Regions from separate parts of the Streptomyces sclerotialus genome, predicted to be linked through region 4. Evidence: riboswitches for the same ligand, from Rfam matches in the RefSeq annotation. Region 4 holds a riboswitch; each other region holds the start of a gene.
The links. A riboswitch is a leader RNA that binds a small molecule or an ion and turns the genes downstream of it on or off. The one in region 4 is predicted to bind cobalamin.
Positions count from the first base shown of each region.

Region 1: linked by a shared signal. The riboswitch ahead of nicT (Nickel transporter NicT) and the one ahead of AAC944_RS24225 (ribonucleoside-diphosphate reductase subunit alpha) in region 4 are both predicted to bind cobalamin.
Region 2: linked by a shared signal. The riboswitch ahead of AAC944_RS31480 (ABC transporter ATP-binding protein) and the one ahead of AAC944_RS24225 (ribonucleoside-diphosphate reductase subunit alpha) in region 4 are both predicted to bind cobalamin.
Region 3: linked by a shared signal. The riboswitch ahead of metE (5-methyltetrahydropteroyltriglutamate--homocysteine S-methyltransferase) and the one ahead of AAC944_RS24225 (ribonucleoside-diphosphate reductase subunit alpha) in region 4 are both predicted to bind cobalamin.

Region 1 covers NZ_JBFOHP010000002.1:4,436,981-4,440,400, forward strand. The annotation lists gene AAC944_RS19735 (NAD(P)-dependent alcohol dehydrogenase) at 1-825, opposite strand, end outside; gene AAC944_RS19740 (helix-turn-helix domain-containing protein) at 984-1,880, shown strand; cobalamin riboswitch at 1,952-2,214, shown strand; gene nicT (Nickel transporter NicT) at 2,247-3,371, shown strand; gene AAC944_RS19750 (HhH-GPD-type base excision DNA repair protein) at 3,413-3,420, opposite strand, start outside.
Region 2 covers NZ_JBFOHP010000002.1:7,153,003-7,156,422, reverse strand. The annotation lists gene AAC944_RS31490 (ABC transporter substrate-binding protein) at 1-800, opposite strand, end outside; gene AAC944_RS31485 (CPBP family glutamic-type intramembrane protease) at 865-1,854, opposite strand; cobalamin riboswitch at 1,987-2,159, shown strand; gene AAC944_RS31480 (ABC transporter ATP-binding protein) at 2,212-2,877, shown strand; gene AAC944_RS31475 (DUF72 domain-containing protein) at 2,950-3,420, shown strand, end outside.
Region 3 covers NZ_JBFOHP010000002.1:6,806,037-6,809,456, forward strand. The annotation lists gene metE (5-methyltetrahydropteroyltriglutamate--homocysteine S-methyltransferase) at 1-1,305, opposite strand, end outside; cobalamin riboswitch at 1,469-1,693, opposite strand; gene AAC944_RS29950 (GAF domain-containing protein) at 2,276-3,420, opposite strand, start outside.
Region 4 covers NZ_JBFOHP010000002.1:5,446,699-5,450,118, reverse strand. The annotation lists gene mctP (monocarboxylate uptake permease MctP) at 1-1,409, shown strand, start outside; cobalamin riboswitch at 1,663-1,793, shown strand; gene AAC944_RS24225 (ribonucleoside-diphosphate reductase subunit alpha) at 1,948-3,420, shown strand, end outside.

The DNA of each region.
Region 1 (3,420 bases), 1.0 Mb from region 4:
CTCGGGCGCGCCGACCTGGACCAGCGTGCCGTTCGTGCGGAGCAGGCCCAGGTAGGCGCCCAGGTCCAGGTCCGCCGAGACGGTGTTGATGATCAGGTCGAAGCTGTTGGCCAGCTCCTCGAAGGTGGCCGCGTCGGAGGTGGCGCGGTAGTCGGAGGCGCCCAGCTTCAGGCCGTCCTCCTTCTTGCGCAGCGACTGGCTGAGGACGGTCACCTCGGCGCCCTTGGCGCGGGCGATCTGCACGGCCATGTGGCCGAGGCCGCCGAGCCCGACGACCGCGACCTTCTTGCCGGGGGCCGCGCCCCAGCGGGCGAGCGGCGAGTACACGGTGATGCCGGCGCACAGCAGGGGCGCGGCCACGTCCAGCGCGAGGCCGTCGGGGATGCGGACGGCGAAGTCCTCGGTGACCACCACGTGGGTGGAGTAGCCGCCGTAGGTGGGCTCGCCGTCGCGGCCCGTGGCGTTGTACGTCATCACGGGGCCGAGCGCGCCGGTGCAGTGCTGCTCGAATCCGGCCTTGCAGTTGTCGCACTCCCGGCAGGAGTCGACCATGCAGCCGACGCCGACCCGGTCGCCCACCTGGTGGCGGGTGACCTCCGGGCCGACCGCGGCGACCACGCCGGCGATCTCGTGGCCCGGGACCATCGGGAAGGTGCCCGGACCCCAGTCCGAGTCGACCTGGTGGATGTCGGAGTGGCAGATCCCCGCGTACTTGATCTCGATGAGGATGTCGTGCGCGCCGAGCTCACGGCGCGGAATGGTGGTGCGCTCCAGGGGTGCCTTGGGCGCGGGTGCTGCATACGCGGTGACAGAGGTGTGTGTCATGACATCGAGCCTGCGTGAGGAGCAGAAGCGGAGCCAGACCCCCCGTTTACGTACGAACGCCGTTGGTACCAATGGCAGTGTCACCTTCGCGACCTGCGGTTTCGCAGAGTTGTCCACAGGCCACCACGGGTTGTCGGCCGGACGCGGATACTGGCCATATGGACCAGCGCACCGAATTGAGCGAGTTTCTGCGCACCCGCCGCGCACGCCTGCAGCCCGAGGACGTGGGACTGCCGCGGCACGGCGGGCGGCGCCGGGTGCCGGGGCTGCGGAGGGAGGAGCTGGCGCAGCTGGCTGGAGTGAGCGTGGCGTACTACGTACGCCTGGAGCAGGGCCACGGGGAGAACGTCTCCACCGCCGTCCTCGACGCCATATCCGGCGCGCTCCGGCTCAACAGCGCGGAGCGGGCGCACCTCAACCACCTGGTCAAGCCGAAGGCCAAGCGCTCGCGCGGCGCCGGGCGCCCGCAGCGGGTGCGGCCCGCGCTGCAGCAGCTGCTGGACGCGATGGAGGGCATACCGGCGTACGTCGCGGGCCGCCGCCTGGACGTCATCGGGTGGAACCGCATGGCGTGCGCGCTGCTCGGGGACTACGCCGCGATGCCGCCGGAGCGGCGCAACATCGCCCGGCAGGTCTTCCTGGACCCCGAGTCCCGGGACCTCTTCGTCGACTGGGACAGCAAGGCCGCCGACATCGTCGCCTTTCTGCGGATGGACGCGGGCTGTCACCCCGACGATCCTCAGCTCGCCTCGCTGATCGGGGAGCTGTCGGTCAAGAGCGAGGAGTTCCGGCAGCTCTGGGCCGCGCACGACGTGCAGGACAAGGGGTTCGGTGTGAAGCGGCTGCACCACCCGGTGGTCGGCCCGCTGACGCTGTCGTACGAGACGCTGCGGCTGCCCGCCGACCCGGACCAGCAGCTGATCGTCTACAACGCGGAGCCCGGTTCGGCCTCGGCGGAGTCGCTGCGGCTGCTCGGGAGCTGGGCAGCGGAGGGGCCGGCGGACCGGGCCCCGGTGAGCGAGGACACCGCCGAGCGACAGGACGCGGGGGGCTGAGCCGGGCACGCAGCGCGGGGAGGGCGGGGGTGGGGGGTGGGGGGGAAGGGGGCCCCCGGAGAACAGCGGGGTTAGAGTGACCCGGCCGTGGTGTTCGGGAAGACCGGTGAAGACCTTCGGGTCCGATTCCGGAGCGGCCCTCGCCACTGTGATCGGGGAGTTTCCGACCCTTCCCGCGCGCCGGGTGACCTGTGCGCGTGGGGGCCACTGTCCGCCGGGCGCGGACGGGAAGGCCGGGCCGGACGCGCCCTCCTCCGGCTCTCGGCGAGAAGCGTCTCGACGAGCACGGAGGTACCCCGTAAGCCAGGAGACCGGCCACGGCATCTCACGAACGGATTCCACGAGGTGCTGGAGCGTGACGGCCGCATGACCGTGCCCACTCATACCCCCACAACCCCCACGCCCCCCGAGCTGCGGCAGTTCCGCTGGCAGCGGCGGGACACGGTCCGCACGGCCGGTCTGCTGGCCGTCATAGCCGGCTTGCACGTCATCGCCTTCGGCGTGCTGCTCCTGCTGGTGGTGCCGAACCACTACACGATCGGCACCCAGGTCTACGGCGTCGGCCTCGGCGTCACCGCGTACACCCTCGGCATGCGGCACGCCTTCGACGCCGATCACATCGCCGCGATCGACAACACCACCCGCAAGCTCATGGCCGACGGGAAGCGGCCGGTGTCGGTGGGCTTCTGGTTCGCGCTGGGGCACTCCAGCGTGGTCGTCGTGATGGCCGCCCTGGTGGCGGGCGGCGCGGCGATCGCGGGGACGCTGCTGGACGACGGTTCCCGCACGCACCAGGTGCTCGGCACGGTCGGCACCACCGTCTCCGGCGGGTTCCTGTACCTCATCGCGGCCCTGAACCTCGTCGCGCTGGCCGGCATCTGGCGGGTGTTCCGGTCCATGCGGGCCGGGACGTACGACGAGGCCGAGCTGGAGCGGCAGCTGGACTCGCGCGGCTTCATGAACCGCGTACTGGGCCGCTTCACCAAGTCGATCTCCCGCCCGGGGCAGATGTACCCGCTCGGCTTCCTCTTCGGCCTCGGCTTCGACACCGCGACCGAGGTCACGCTGATGGTGATGGCCGGCAGCGGGGCCGCAACAGGTCTGCCCTGGTACGCGATCCTGTGCCTGCCACTGCTGTTCGCGGCCGGCATGAGCCTGTTCGACACGCTCGACGGCACGTTCATGAACTTCGCCTACCAGTGGGCGTTCGCCAACCCGGTGCGCAAGGTCTACTACAACCTCACCATCACCGGGCTGTCGATCGTGGTGGCCTTCTTCATCGGCACCATCGAGCTGGTGAGCGTGCTGCACGACAAGCTCGGGCTCACGGACGCGGTCACCGACTGGATCTCCGGGCTGAACCTGGACAACGTCGGTTATCTCATCGTCGGCATCTTCGTCGTCGTCTGGGCGGCGGCGATCGCCTACTGGCGGCTGTCCGGGGTCGAGCAGCGCTGGGCGGCCCGGGCGGCGGCCACCCCCGAAGCCTGAACCGCGGCCGGCCCCAGGCCCGCCGGCCCCCGGGCGGCCGGCTACTTGC
Region 2 (3,420 bases), 1.7 Mb from region 4:
TACAGCGTGTTGGTGCGCGGCATCGGCACCTCGGTGATCAGGTCCTGGTCGAGCACCGCGGCCTGCGAGACCGGCACCGCTTCCACGATGTCGGCCTCGCCGCTGCGCAGCGCCGCGGCCCGCGCCGTGCCGTCGGGTACGAAGGTCACGTCGATGCCCGGGGCCTGGGCCTTGCGACCCCAGTAGCCGTCGTAACGGTCGAGGGTCGCCGAGGAGGTGCCGTGGACGTCGGTGAGCTCGAAGGGGCCGGTGCCCGCGCCGACCGGGTCCACCGTCTTCTTCCCGTACGCCCTGGCCGCGAGGACCGACAGCTGCGGCGAGCTGAGGCGCTGCGGGACGAGCGGGTCCTCCTCGGCGGTGGTGACGACGACCGAGTCGCCCCGGGTCTTCGCGGTGAGCTCGACGCCGTCGAGGATGCGGGGCTTGGGGGAAGCGGTCGCGGCCCTGGTCAGGGAGCGGACGACGGCCTCGGGCGTGAGCCGGGTGCCGTCGTGGAAGGTGACGCCGTCCCGGATGGTGAACGTCCAACTGCGGCCGTCGCGCCGCCAGTCGGTGGCCAGCGCGGGCTTCGCGTTCCCGTCCGCGTCCAGCTTCACCAGCGTCTCGGCCGTGGACCAGCGGGAGAGCTTGAAGGCGTCGTCGGAGAGCGGGGAGAGGCCCGAACGCGGCGGCTGCATCATCGCCACGCGTATCCGTTCACCTTCGGAGGACGTGCCACCGGGACCGGACGACGCCGAGAAGCAGCCGGTGAGCAGTACGGAGGCCACGGCTAGGGACAGGAGGCGGGCGGGCAGGCGCACGGAACTCTCCGGTAAAGGGACGGTCAAGAGGAGACGGGAAAAGGTAACACGATGACAATCGTTTTCAATAGTTCCCGTTCTCCGGACCGCGGCCGAAGCGCCTGCACACCGCGAATCCGGCGGCGGCGAGCAGCAGGTACGCCGGTACGAGCAGGACCGCGTCCGGCGTCATGAGCTCCGCCGACCAGCCCGCGCCCCGCGCGTCGCCCTCCAGCAGGAGGCGATTGACGCTCAGGAACGTCAGGTGGGCCCCGATGGCGGCCCAGAGCGGGGACCGGCGCACGGCCGTACGGGCCGCGACGAGGGTCAGCCCGAAGACCGCCAGCAGGATCAGGTAGTCGGCCGGGGGCTGCCCGTCGGGCGCGAAGCCGATCGGCTGCGGAGCCCGGCCGAGCAGCCGGGCCGTCCCGGCTTCCACGACCGTCGACGCCGCCGGCACCAGCAGGAACACCGCCGTGGTGCCCAGTGCGGTGACCGTGCCGCCGAAGCGCTCGCGCAGGGCGGTCCAGGTGTGGCCGCGCAGCGTCGTCTCCTCCGGCAGCGCTTCGAGCAGCAGGGCGACCACCGCGTTGGAGACGAGGAACCCGGCGAGGGTGCCGAGGTCCGGACTCGACCAGCGCAGCATCCCGCCCGCCGTGGCCGCGCCGAGTACGAGTGCCGCCGCTGCCGCCGTCACGCCGACGCCCGTCAGGAACGCCCGTACGCTCGCGCCGGGGCCGCCGAAACCGAGCGGAGCCGCCGCGCGGCGCCGGTGCACGGCGACGACGACCGGCACGGCGAGCACACTGACGAGTGCGGCCGGGATCAGGCGCGCCGCCAGGCCCGAGGCACCGACGCGGTCGGCGACGGCCGTGCCCAGGGTCGTACCGCATCCCAGCGCGACGGCCATGACCAGACCACCGGCCAGGGCCCGGCCCACCGCCGCCGTACGCGACGTGGTGGGGGCGGGGCGGGGAAGGTCCGCCGTCCGTCGTTCTCTGATCGTCCCGCTCCGCCGCATACCTGCCCGGACCTCGCGTTCGTACCTCGTGTCGCCGACTCGTACCTCTGGCATCGTCGCCGTCGGCACCGCCTCCGACCTCCTGCTCAGGAGGGAAAGCCGGCTACATCCTTCGGTCTACGCGGGCGGGAGCTCCCACCTCCGGTCGCCGGCCGGTGCCGTGAAGTGCCTGTGGTAGCTGCGTGGGCCAGTCGTACCTTGCATGCGCATGTGCACATGTATGGGTCAGGGAATCCGGTGCGAATCCGGAACTGACGCGCAGCGGTGAGGGTGACGGGCGGGGCATCGGCCACTGGACGGCGCACGCGGTCCGGGAAGGCGTCCCGTCCGGGTGACCCCGAGTCCGAAGACCTGCTGGCGGCCTCCGGTGCGTGCCGCGCCGGGGGGAACACCGCAGACCGGGCTTCGCCAGTGCTCGCCCCGGACTCCGGCACCGTCACCCTCGACGGCCGCCGGCTGGGTGACACGGGCCGCCGGACGGTCGCCCGGCGCGTCGCCGTGGTCGACCAACAGGCCGAAACCCGGAGCGCGTTGACGGTACTGGACGTCGTACGCCTGGGCCGCGTCCCGCACCGCAGCGCATGGACGCCGGCGTCGGCGGCGGACGAGGAGGCCGTCCGTACCGCACTGGCCCGAACCGGCATGGCCGACAAGGCACACCGGCACTGGCACACCCTCTCCGGCGGCGAACGCCGGCGGGCCCAGATCGCCCGCGCCCTCGCCCAGGAGCCGCGTGAACTGCTGCTGGACGAGCCGACCAACCACCTGGACATCCGGCACCAGCTCGACCTGCTGAACCTGATCGCCGGCCTCCGCCTCACCAGCATCATCGCGCTGCACGACCTGAACCTGGCGGCGATGTACTGCGATCAGCTCGTGGTCCTCAAGGAGGGCCGGGTGGTGGCCGGCGGCACCCCGCAGGAGGTGCTGACCGAGACGATGGTCGCGGGCGTGTACGGGGTACGCGCGCGCATCACCCGGTCCGGGCCCGAGGACCGGCCCCACATCCGCTTCCTGCACACGCACACGTCCGCCCCCGCTCACCCGCCTGCCTCCGGGACGGGCCGGGGGCGGTGACCGGGAAGGCCGCTGGAACGCCGATCGCCACGCAGCACGGCTGCTCCCCGCGACACGGGGTACGCGGGCGCCATGAACAGCAGTGGGATCGCGGTCGGTACGTGTTCGTGGACGGACCAGGCGCTGGTACGCAGCGGCTGGTATCCGCGGGGACGCCGGGACGCGGAAGGCAGGCTGCGGTACTACGCCGAGCGGTTCCCCGTCGTGGAGGTCGACGCCACGTACTACGCACTGCCCAGCGCGCGGAACAGCGCACTGTGGGCGGAGCGCACACCGGACGGCTTCCGCTTCGACGTGAAGGCGTTCTCCCTGCTCACCGGGCACCCCACTGCACCGCACGCGCTCCCGCCCGGCCTACGGCCGGCACGCGAGCGGCCGGGCGCCGCGCGGGGCACCGACCCGGCGCTGCTCGACGAGGTCTGGGACCGGTTCGGACAGGGGCTGGAGCCGCTGCGCCGGGCCGGCCGCCTCGGCACGCTCCTCTTCCAGTTCCCGCCGTGGTGCGCGCCCGGCAGCCGGTGGGAGACGTTCCTCACCGCATGC
Region 3 (3,420 bases), 1.4 Mb from region 4:
GTGGGCACGCTGGGCCGCGGCCCGGTTGTCGTACGGCTGCGAGCGGCGGGTGTCGGCCTCGGTGACGGCGGCGGTACGGGCGCGGACGGCCGGGTCGCGGGTGAGGGGGGAGTGGGCACGGGTGGCCAGGTCGGCGCGGTTCGCGGCGAGTTCGGCGGCGATGGTGTCGGTGCCGTGCGCGAGGCCCTTGGCGAGGGTGACGATCTCGGCGGTCTTCTGGCGGGCGAAGGCCAGCCACCGCAGGATCTGCGGGTCGATGTCCCGCTCGGGGGCCGTGTCGAGCGGGACGTGCAGCAGGGAGCAGGAGGCGGACACGTCGACGCGGTCGGCGAGGCCGAGGAGGGTGCCGAGCGTGGCGAGGGCGTTCTCCAGGTCGCCCACCCAGACGTTGCGGCCGTTGACGACACCGGCGACCAGGCGCTTCCCGGGCAGTCCGCCGACGGCGGCGAGCGCGTCGAGGTTGGCGGCTGCGGCCTCCGTGAAGTCCAGCGCCAGGCCCTCGACCGGCGCCTTCGCGAGTACCGGCAGGGCGTTGCCGAGCCGGTCGAAGTAGGAGGCGACGAGCAGCCGGGGCCGGTCGGTGAGGGCGCCGAGGTCGCGGAAGGCGCGTTCGGCGGCGTTCAGCTCGGCCGGCGTGCGGTCCTGGACGAGGGCGGGTTCGTCCAGCTGTACCCACTCGGCGCCGGCGGCACGCAGGTCGGCGAGGACCTCGGCGTAGACCGGGAGCAGCCGGTCCAGCAGCGTCAGCGGGTCGAAGTCCGGGGCCACGCCCGGGGCGGGCTTGGCGAGCAGGAGGTAGGTGACGGGGCCGACCAGGACCGGCCGGGCCGGGAGGCCCAGGGCCACGGCCTCCTTGAGCTCGGTGACCTGCTTGGCGGAGTCAGCGGTGAACACCGTGTCCGGGCCCAGCTCCGGGACCAGGTAGTGGTAGTTGGTGTCGAACCACTTGGTCATCTCCAGCGGTGCGACGTCCTGGGTGCCGCGCGCCATGGCGAAGTAGCCGTCCAGGGCGTCCGCCGCGACGGCTTCCCGGTGGCGGTCGGGGATCGCACCCACCATGACGGTGGTGTCCAGCACGTGGTCGTAGTACGAGAAGTCGCCGGTGGGGACCTCGTGGATGCCGGCCCCGGCGAGCTGCTGCCAGTTGGTGCGGCGCAGTCCGGCGGCGGTGCCGCGGAGGACGTCGGCGGTCACCCGGCCCTTCCAGTAGCCCTCGACGGCCTTCTTCAGTTCGCGGTTCCGGCCCTGGCGGGGGTAGCCGTACACGGTGGCCCGTGCTGCCGCGGCTGCGGACTTCGCTGTCACGGAGATCTCCTTCGCGAGATGAATCCCTGAGATCCCGGCAACGGGACGAGAGCGCGAAGGGTGACGGACCAGGCGGTCCGGCCTCGCGCGGCAATGCGCGGCCAGCCGCCTGGTATGCACGCCGACCCGCCCTCGGGGTCACCGGGATGTCCGCGCACGAGTCGTCCGTGCACGGGCAGTGGCAGGTCTTCGGACTCGCGAGCACGTCCTCATCGGTACCGACGAGGACACCTACTGGCCGTCGCTTCCCAGGCCCTTCGGGCCCAGTGCGTATGACGGCGGTCGTTCCCGCTCACCGCTGCGGGGCAGTCCCGGATTCCCACCGGGTTCCCTCTTACGACGCCTCCCGCCTGGCGGACGGGGCGAACCAGCTGCACGGGTCACCCTAAGGGACCGGTCAGCGGCGCGGCGGGTCCCGTCCGGCATTCGGAGGGTGAGCTGGAACACGCCCCAGTCAGGAGTACGGCATGACCCATGACTCCCCGCCGCCGTCGCCGCCATCGTGTCGCCGCCGCCGTCGTCGCCATCGCCCCCTTCGCCGCGGTGCTGCCGCTCGACCACTGCCTCGGCGGCCGTTCCGACACACGCCGTATCCCCGAGCTCTACGACCGGTCCCGGGTGCTGGACCGGGGCTTCGTGGCGTGGGTCGGCGGCGCTGCCGCGTCGGTGCCCTTCTGGCGGTCCGACCTCTACACGGGACCGTTCGCGAAGGCGTTCCCGGAAGCCGGCGACCTTGAGGGCGTTCGTCGCCGCCGGTGCGGGCTCGCTCATCTACCTGCTGACGTACCGGCTCAAGCCGCTCTGGACGAGGGACACGGCCGACGCCCCGGACCGGACACCGAGTGCTCCCGACCGCTCCGAGGCAGTGGCAGGCCGGCGGCACCGACGGGGAGCAGGGTCCGGCGACGTCTGTACTCCCGGGCGTCGCCTCGGGCCGTCCCGGCCGGTCACGCGAAGCGGGCGCAGCCTCTCACCGTCCGGGGCGAAGGGTGAGCCGTACGCCCTCGGCGAGCCGGTAGGGACGGGTGGCCACGACGGCTCCGAGGAGCCGGCGGAGCCGGCTCACCTCCGCCCGCACCGTGACGAGGTGGCCGGGATCGCCGAACATCGACCGGCTCAGCGCGGCCGCGGTCAGGCCGGCCGGGCCCGCCGCGTGCAGCAGGGACAGGATCTCGGCGTGGCGCCTGGTGATGCTCCGGCACCAGGCGGTGTCGCCGGAACTCGCCCGCAGTACCGGCGTCCCGGACAGGTCGAGATCGAGCAGCACGGTGCGGCCGCTGCCCACCGGGCGGACCAGCCAGCCGTCGGCCAGCTTCTCCGGCAGCCAGGCGCCGAGCCCGGGTACGGCGACGGCCTGGCCGGCCCGCGGTGCGGCGATCCGGTCGCCCACGGCGACGCCCGCACGGTGCGCGACCCAGCCGTCGTCGTCCACGACCAGGGCCGGGCCCGTGCCCCCGGCCAGCAGCGGTTCGGCCAGCTGCCGCAGCGCGGCCAGCCGTTCCTGGTGCGACCGCCACAGCTCCGCCTCGGCCAGCCGTGTCGCCGTCTCGACCAGCACGCCGACCGCGGGGTGCAGGGACAGCGCCGGGCCGCTGATGTCGATGACTCCGAGCACCTCACCGGTGCGCGGGTCGTGGACCGGATGAGCACTGCAGTACCAAGCGTGCTGGCCCTGTTCGAAGTGCTCGCCGGCGAGGAGCTCGACCGGCGCGGCCTCGGCCAGCGCGGTGCCGATCGCGTTCGTGCCGACCTTGGCCTCGGTCCAGTCCGCGCCTTCGGTGAACCCGAGTGCGTCGGCCCGGCGGCGGACCGCGGCAGCGCCCGCCCGCCACAGGACGGCGCCGTCGGCATCGGTCACCACGAGCATCATGGTCGCCGCGTCCGAGGTGGCGGTGAACATACCGGCGATGCGGTCGACGACGTCGCGCAACGGTGAGGCGGACCGCCGCCGCGCGACCTCGTCCGCCGCGAAGAAGTCGCGCTCGTTGACGCGGTCCGCGATCAGGCCGAGCTGCCGCATCCGCGACCAGGAGTGGGAGACGATGTCGCGCGGACGTACCGGCGGGCGGGTGCCGGCCATGACCGCTTCGTGCATCCGGACCAGGTCCCGGGCGT
Region 4 (3,420 bases):
CGATCTACGCGGCAGGCGCTGCCGGCTTCTTCGCCGTGCCGTACACGATCCTCGTCTATCCGCTGATCTTCACGTTCCTGCCGCGGCTGTGGTCGGTGTCGCACAAGCACGGGTACGTCACCACCTCGGACTTCGTGCGCGGGCGCTTCGGTTCCAAGGCCCTGTCGCTGGCCGTGGCGCTCACCGGCATCCTCGCCACGATGCCGTACATCGCGCTGCAACTCGTGGGCATCCAGGCCGTTCTGGACGTGATGGGCGTCGGCGGCGGGGAGAACACGAACTGGTTCATCAAGGACCTGCCGCTGCTGATCGCCTTCGGCGTGCTGGCCGCTTACACCTACTCCTCCGGGCTGCGTGCGCCCGCGCTGATCGCGTTCGTCAAGGACGGTCTGATCTACCTCGTCATCGCCGTGGCGATCATCTACATCCCGATCGAGCTGGGCGGCTTCGAGCACATCTTCCACGTGGCGGGGGACGCCTTCGCGGAGACCAACCCGGCCACGGGCAAGCCGCGCGGAGAGCTGGCGAGCGGTCCGAACGCGCAGTGGGCGTACGCGACGCTGGCGCTCGGCTCGGCGCTGGCGCTGTTCATGTACCCGCACTCGATCACGGCGACGCTGTCCTCGCAGAACCGCAACGTGATCCGCCGCAACACCACCATCCTGCCGCTGTACTCCCTGATGCTCGGCCTCCTCGCGCTGCTGGGCTTCATGGCGATCGCGGCCGGCATCAAGGTGCAGAACGGGCAGCTGGCGATTCCACAGCTGTTCGAGAACATGTTCCCCGACTGGTTCACGGGCGTGGCGTTCGCCGCGATCGGTATCGGCGCGCTGGTGCCCGCGGCCATCATGTCGATCGCCGCGGCGAACCTCTTCACCCGCAACATCTACAAGGACTTCCTCAAGCCGGGCGCGACGCCCGCGCAGGAGCACAAGGTCGCCAAGCTGGTGTCGCTGCTGGTGAAGGTCGGCGCGCTGGCGTTCGTCCTGACGATGGACAAGACGGTGGCGATCAACTTCCAGCTGCTGGGCGGCATCTGGATCCTGCAGACCATGCCGTCGCTGGTCGGTGGCCTGTTCACCCGCTGGTTCCACCGCTGGGCGCTGCTCGCCGGCTGGGCGGTCGGCATGGTGTACGGCACGGTCGCGGCGTACGGCGTGGCGAGCCCGACGCAGAAGCACTTCGGCGGCTCGAACGCGGAGATTCCCGGTATCGGCGAGATCGGCTACATCGGCCTGACCGCGTTCGTGCTGAACGCGCTGGTCACGGTGGTGCTGACGGTGGTCCTGCGGGCCGTGAAGGCGCCGGCCGGGGTCGACGAGACCTCGCCGGAGGACTACACGGCGGACGCCGGTGACAAGGGCGTGCAGGTGGAGCTGCCGCCGGCCACGGCGGGATCCGCCCACTGACCCCGCCTGTGTGCGTGAGGCCGACGGGCCGCCGGTGGAAACCGGCGGCCCGTTGTCGTTGCCCGGCTGCACCACGGCCGCCCTGCCAGGGCACCCGCGGGCCGTGACCATCCGTACGTACCGCGGCACGCAGAGCAGTACACACAGCAGTACACACAGCAGTACACACAGCAGTACGCACAGCAGTACGCACAGCAGTACGCACAGCAGCACGGCGACACAAGATATGGGATTGGTCGCGAGGGGCGACACAAGATGTATGCTCGTCCTCGCTGTCGCCGCAGGGGAATCCGGTGCGAATCCGGAACTGTCCCGCAACGGTGTGCTGAGTGGGTATCTGCGCACTCAGCAAGTCCGATGACCTGCCGACGGTACGCCCGTAGCCGTCCCGGTGCGGGCGTCGAGACGTCCGGGCTCCGTGGGTTGGGCCGGTGGACGCTGCGTGGTGTGCCCGCGTGCCCGGCAAGGCGTCCGGCGCGGCTGCCCGTACGCCTCCGTCACCCCTCCTCCGGCGCCGGCCGAGTGAGGAGAGCACAAGGTGACCATCGCGCCCGCGGAGTCAGCACAACAGGCGCAGTCAGCACAACAGGCCCAGTCGGCACAGGAGGCCCGGCCGGCGCCCGCGCAAGGCCACGACGGCCCCGGCGCGGCCCTGCTGCGCACCCTGACCGACCTCACCGCTGACCTGCCGGCCACCGACCCGGGCAAGGTCGCCGCGGCCGCGCTGCGCGGCCGGCACGCCGGCTCGGACGAGGCGGAGCTGCGGGAGCTGGCGATGGAGGCCGCCGCCGGTCTGATCGGTGACGAGCCGCAGTACTCCAAGCTGGCCGCGCGGCTGCTGACGGCCGCGATCGCCGAGGAGGCCGCGAGCCAGGGCGCGACGGGGTTCGCCGCGTCGGTCGCCACGGGCCACCGTGAGGGCCTGATCGCCGACTCCACGGCCGCGTTCGTGAGCACGCACGCCGCCGCGCTGGACGCGCTGGTCGACGAGGCGCTCACGGACGGCGCCGACGACCGGTTCGGCTACTTCGGCCTGCGCACGGTGTACTCGCGTTATCTGCTGCGTCACCCGATCACCCGGAAGGTCATCGAGACGCCGCAGCACTTCCTGCTGCGGGTGGCGTGCGGCCTGGCCGAGGACCGCTCCGCGCGGGCGCTCGCGGACGTCGCCGAGCTGTACGGGCTGACCAGCACCCTTTCGTACCTCCCCTCCTCCCCCACGCTGTTCAACTCCGGCACCCGTCATCCGCAGATGTCCTCCTGCTATCTGCTGGACTCGCCGCTGGACGAGCTGGACTCGATCTACGACCGGTACCACCAGGTCGCGCGGCTCTCGAAGCACGCCGGCGGCATCGGTCTGTCGTACTCCCGGGTGCGTGCCCGCGGTTCGCTGATCCGCGGCACGAACGGGCACTCCAACGGCATCGTGCCGTTCCTGCGGACGCTCGACGCGTCGGTCGCCGCGGTGAACCAGGGCGGTCGTCGCAAGGGCGCGGCCTGCGTGTACCTGGAGACCTGGCACGCGGACATCGAGGAGTTCCTGGAGCTGCGGGACAACACGGGTGAGGAGGCGCGGCGGACGCACAACCTGAACATCGCGCACTGGATCCCGGACGAGTTCATGCGCCGGGTCGAGGCCGACCAGGACTGGTCGCTGTTCTCGCCGGTGGACGCGCCGGAGCTGGTGGATCTGTACGGCGCGGAGTTCGACGCCGCGTACCGGAAGGCGGAGGCCGCGGGGAAGGCCGTCAAGGCGGTGCCGGCCCGGACGCTGTACGCGCGGATGATGCGGACGCTGGCGCAGACCGGCAACGGCTGGATGACCTTCAAGGACGCCGCCAACCGCACCGCGAACCAGACGGCGGAGCCGGGCAGAGTCGTGCACTCCTCGAACCTGTGCACGGAGATCCTGGAGGTCACGGACGACGGCGAGACGGCCGTGTGCAACCTCGGGTCGGTCAACCTCGCGGCGCACCTCCGCGACGAGGCCGCCGGCTGGGAGGAGGCGATG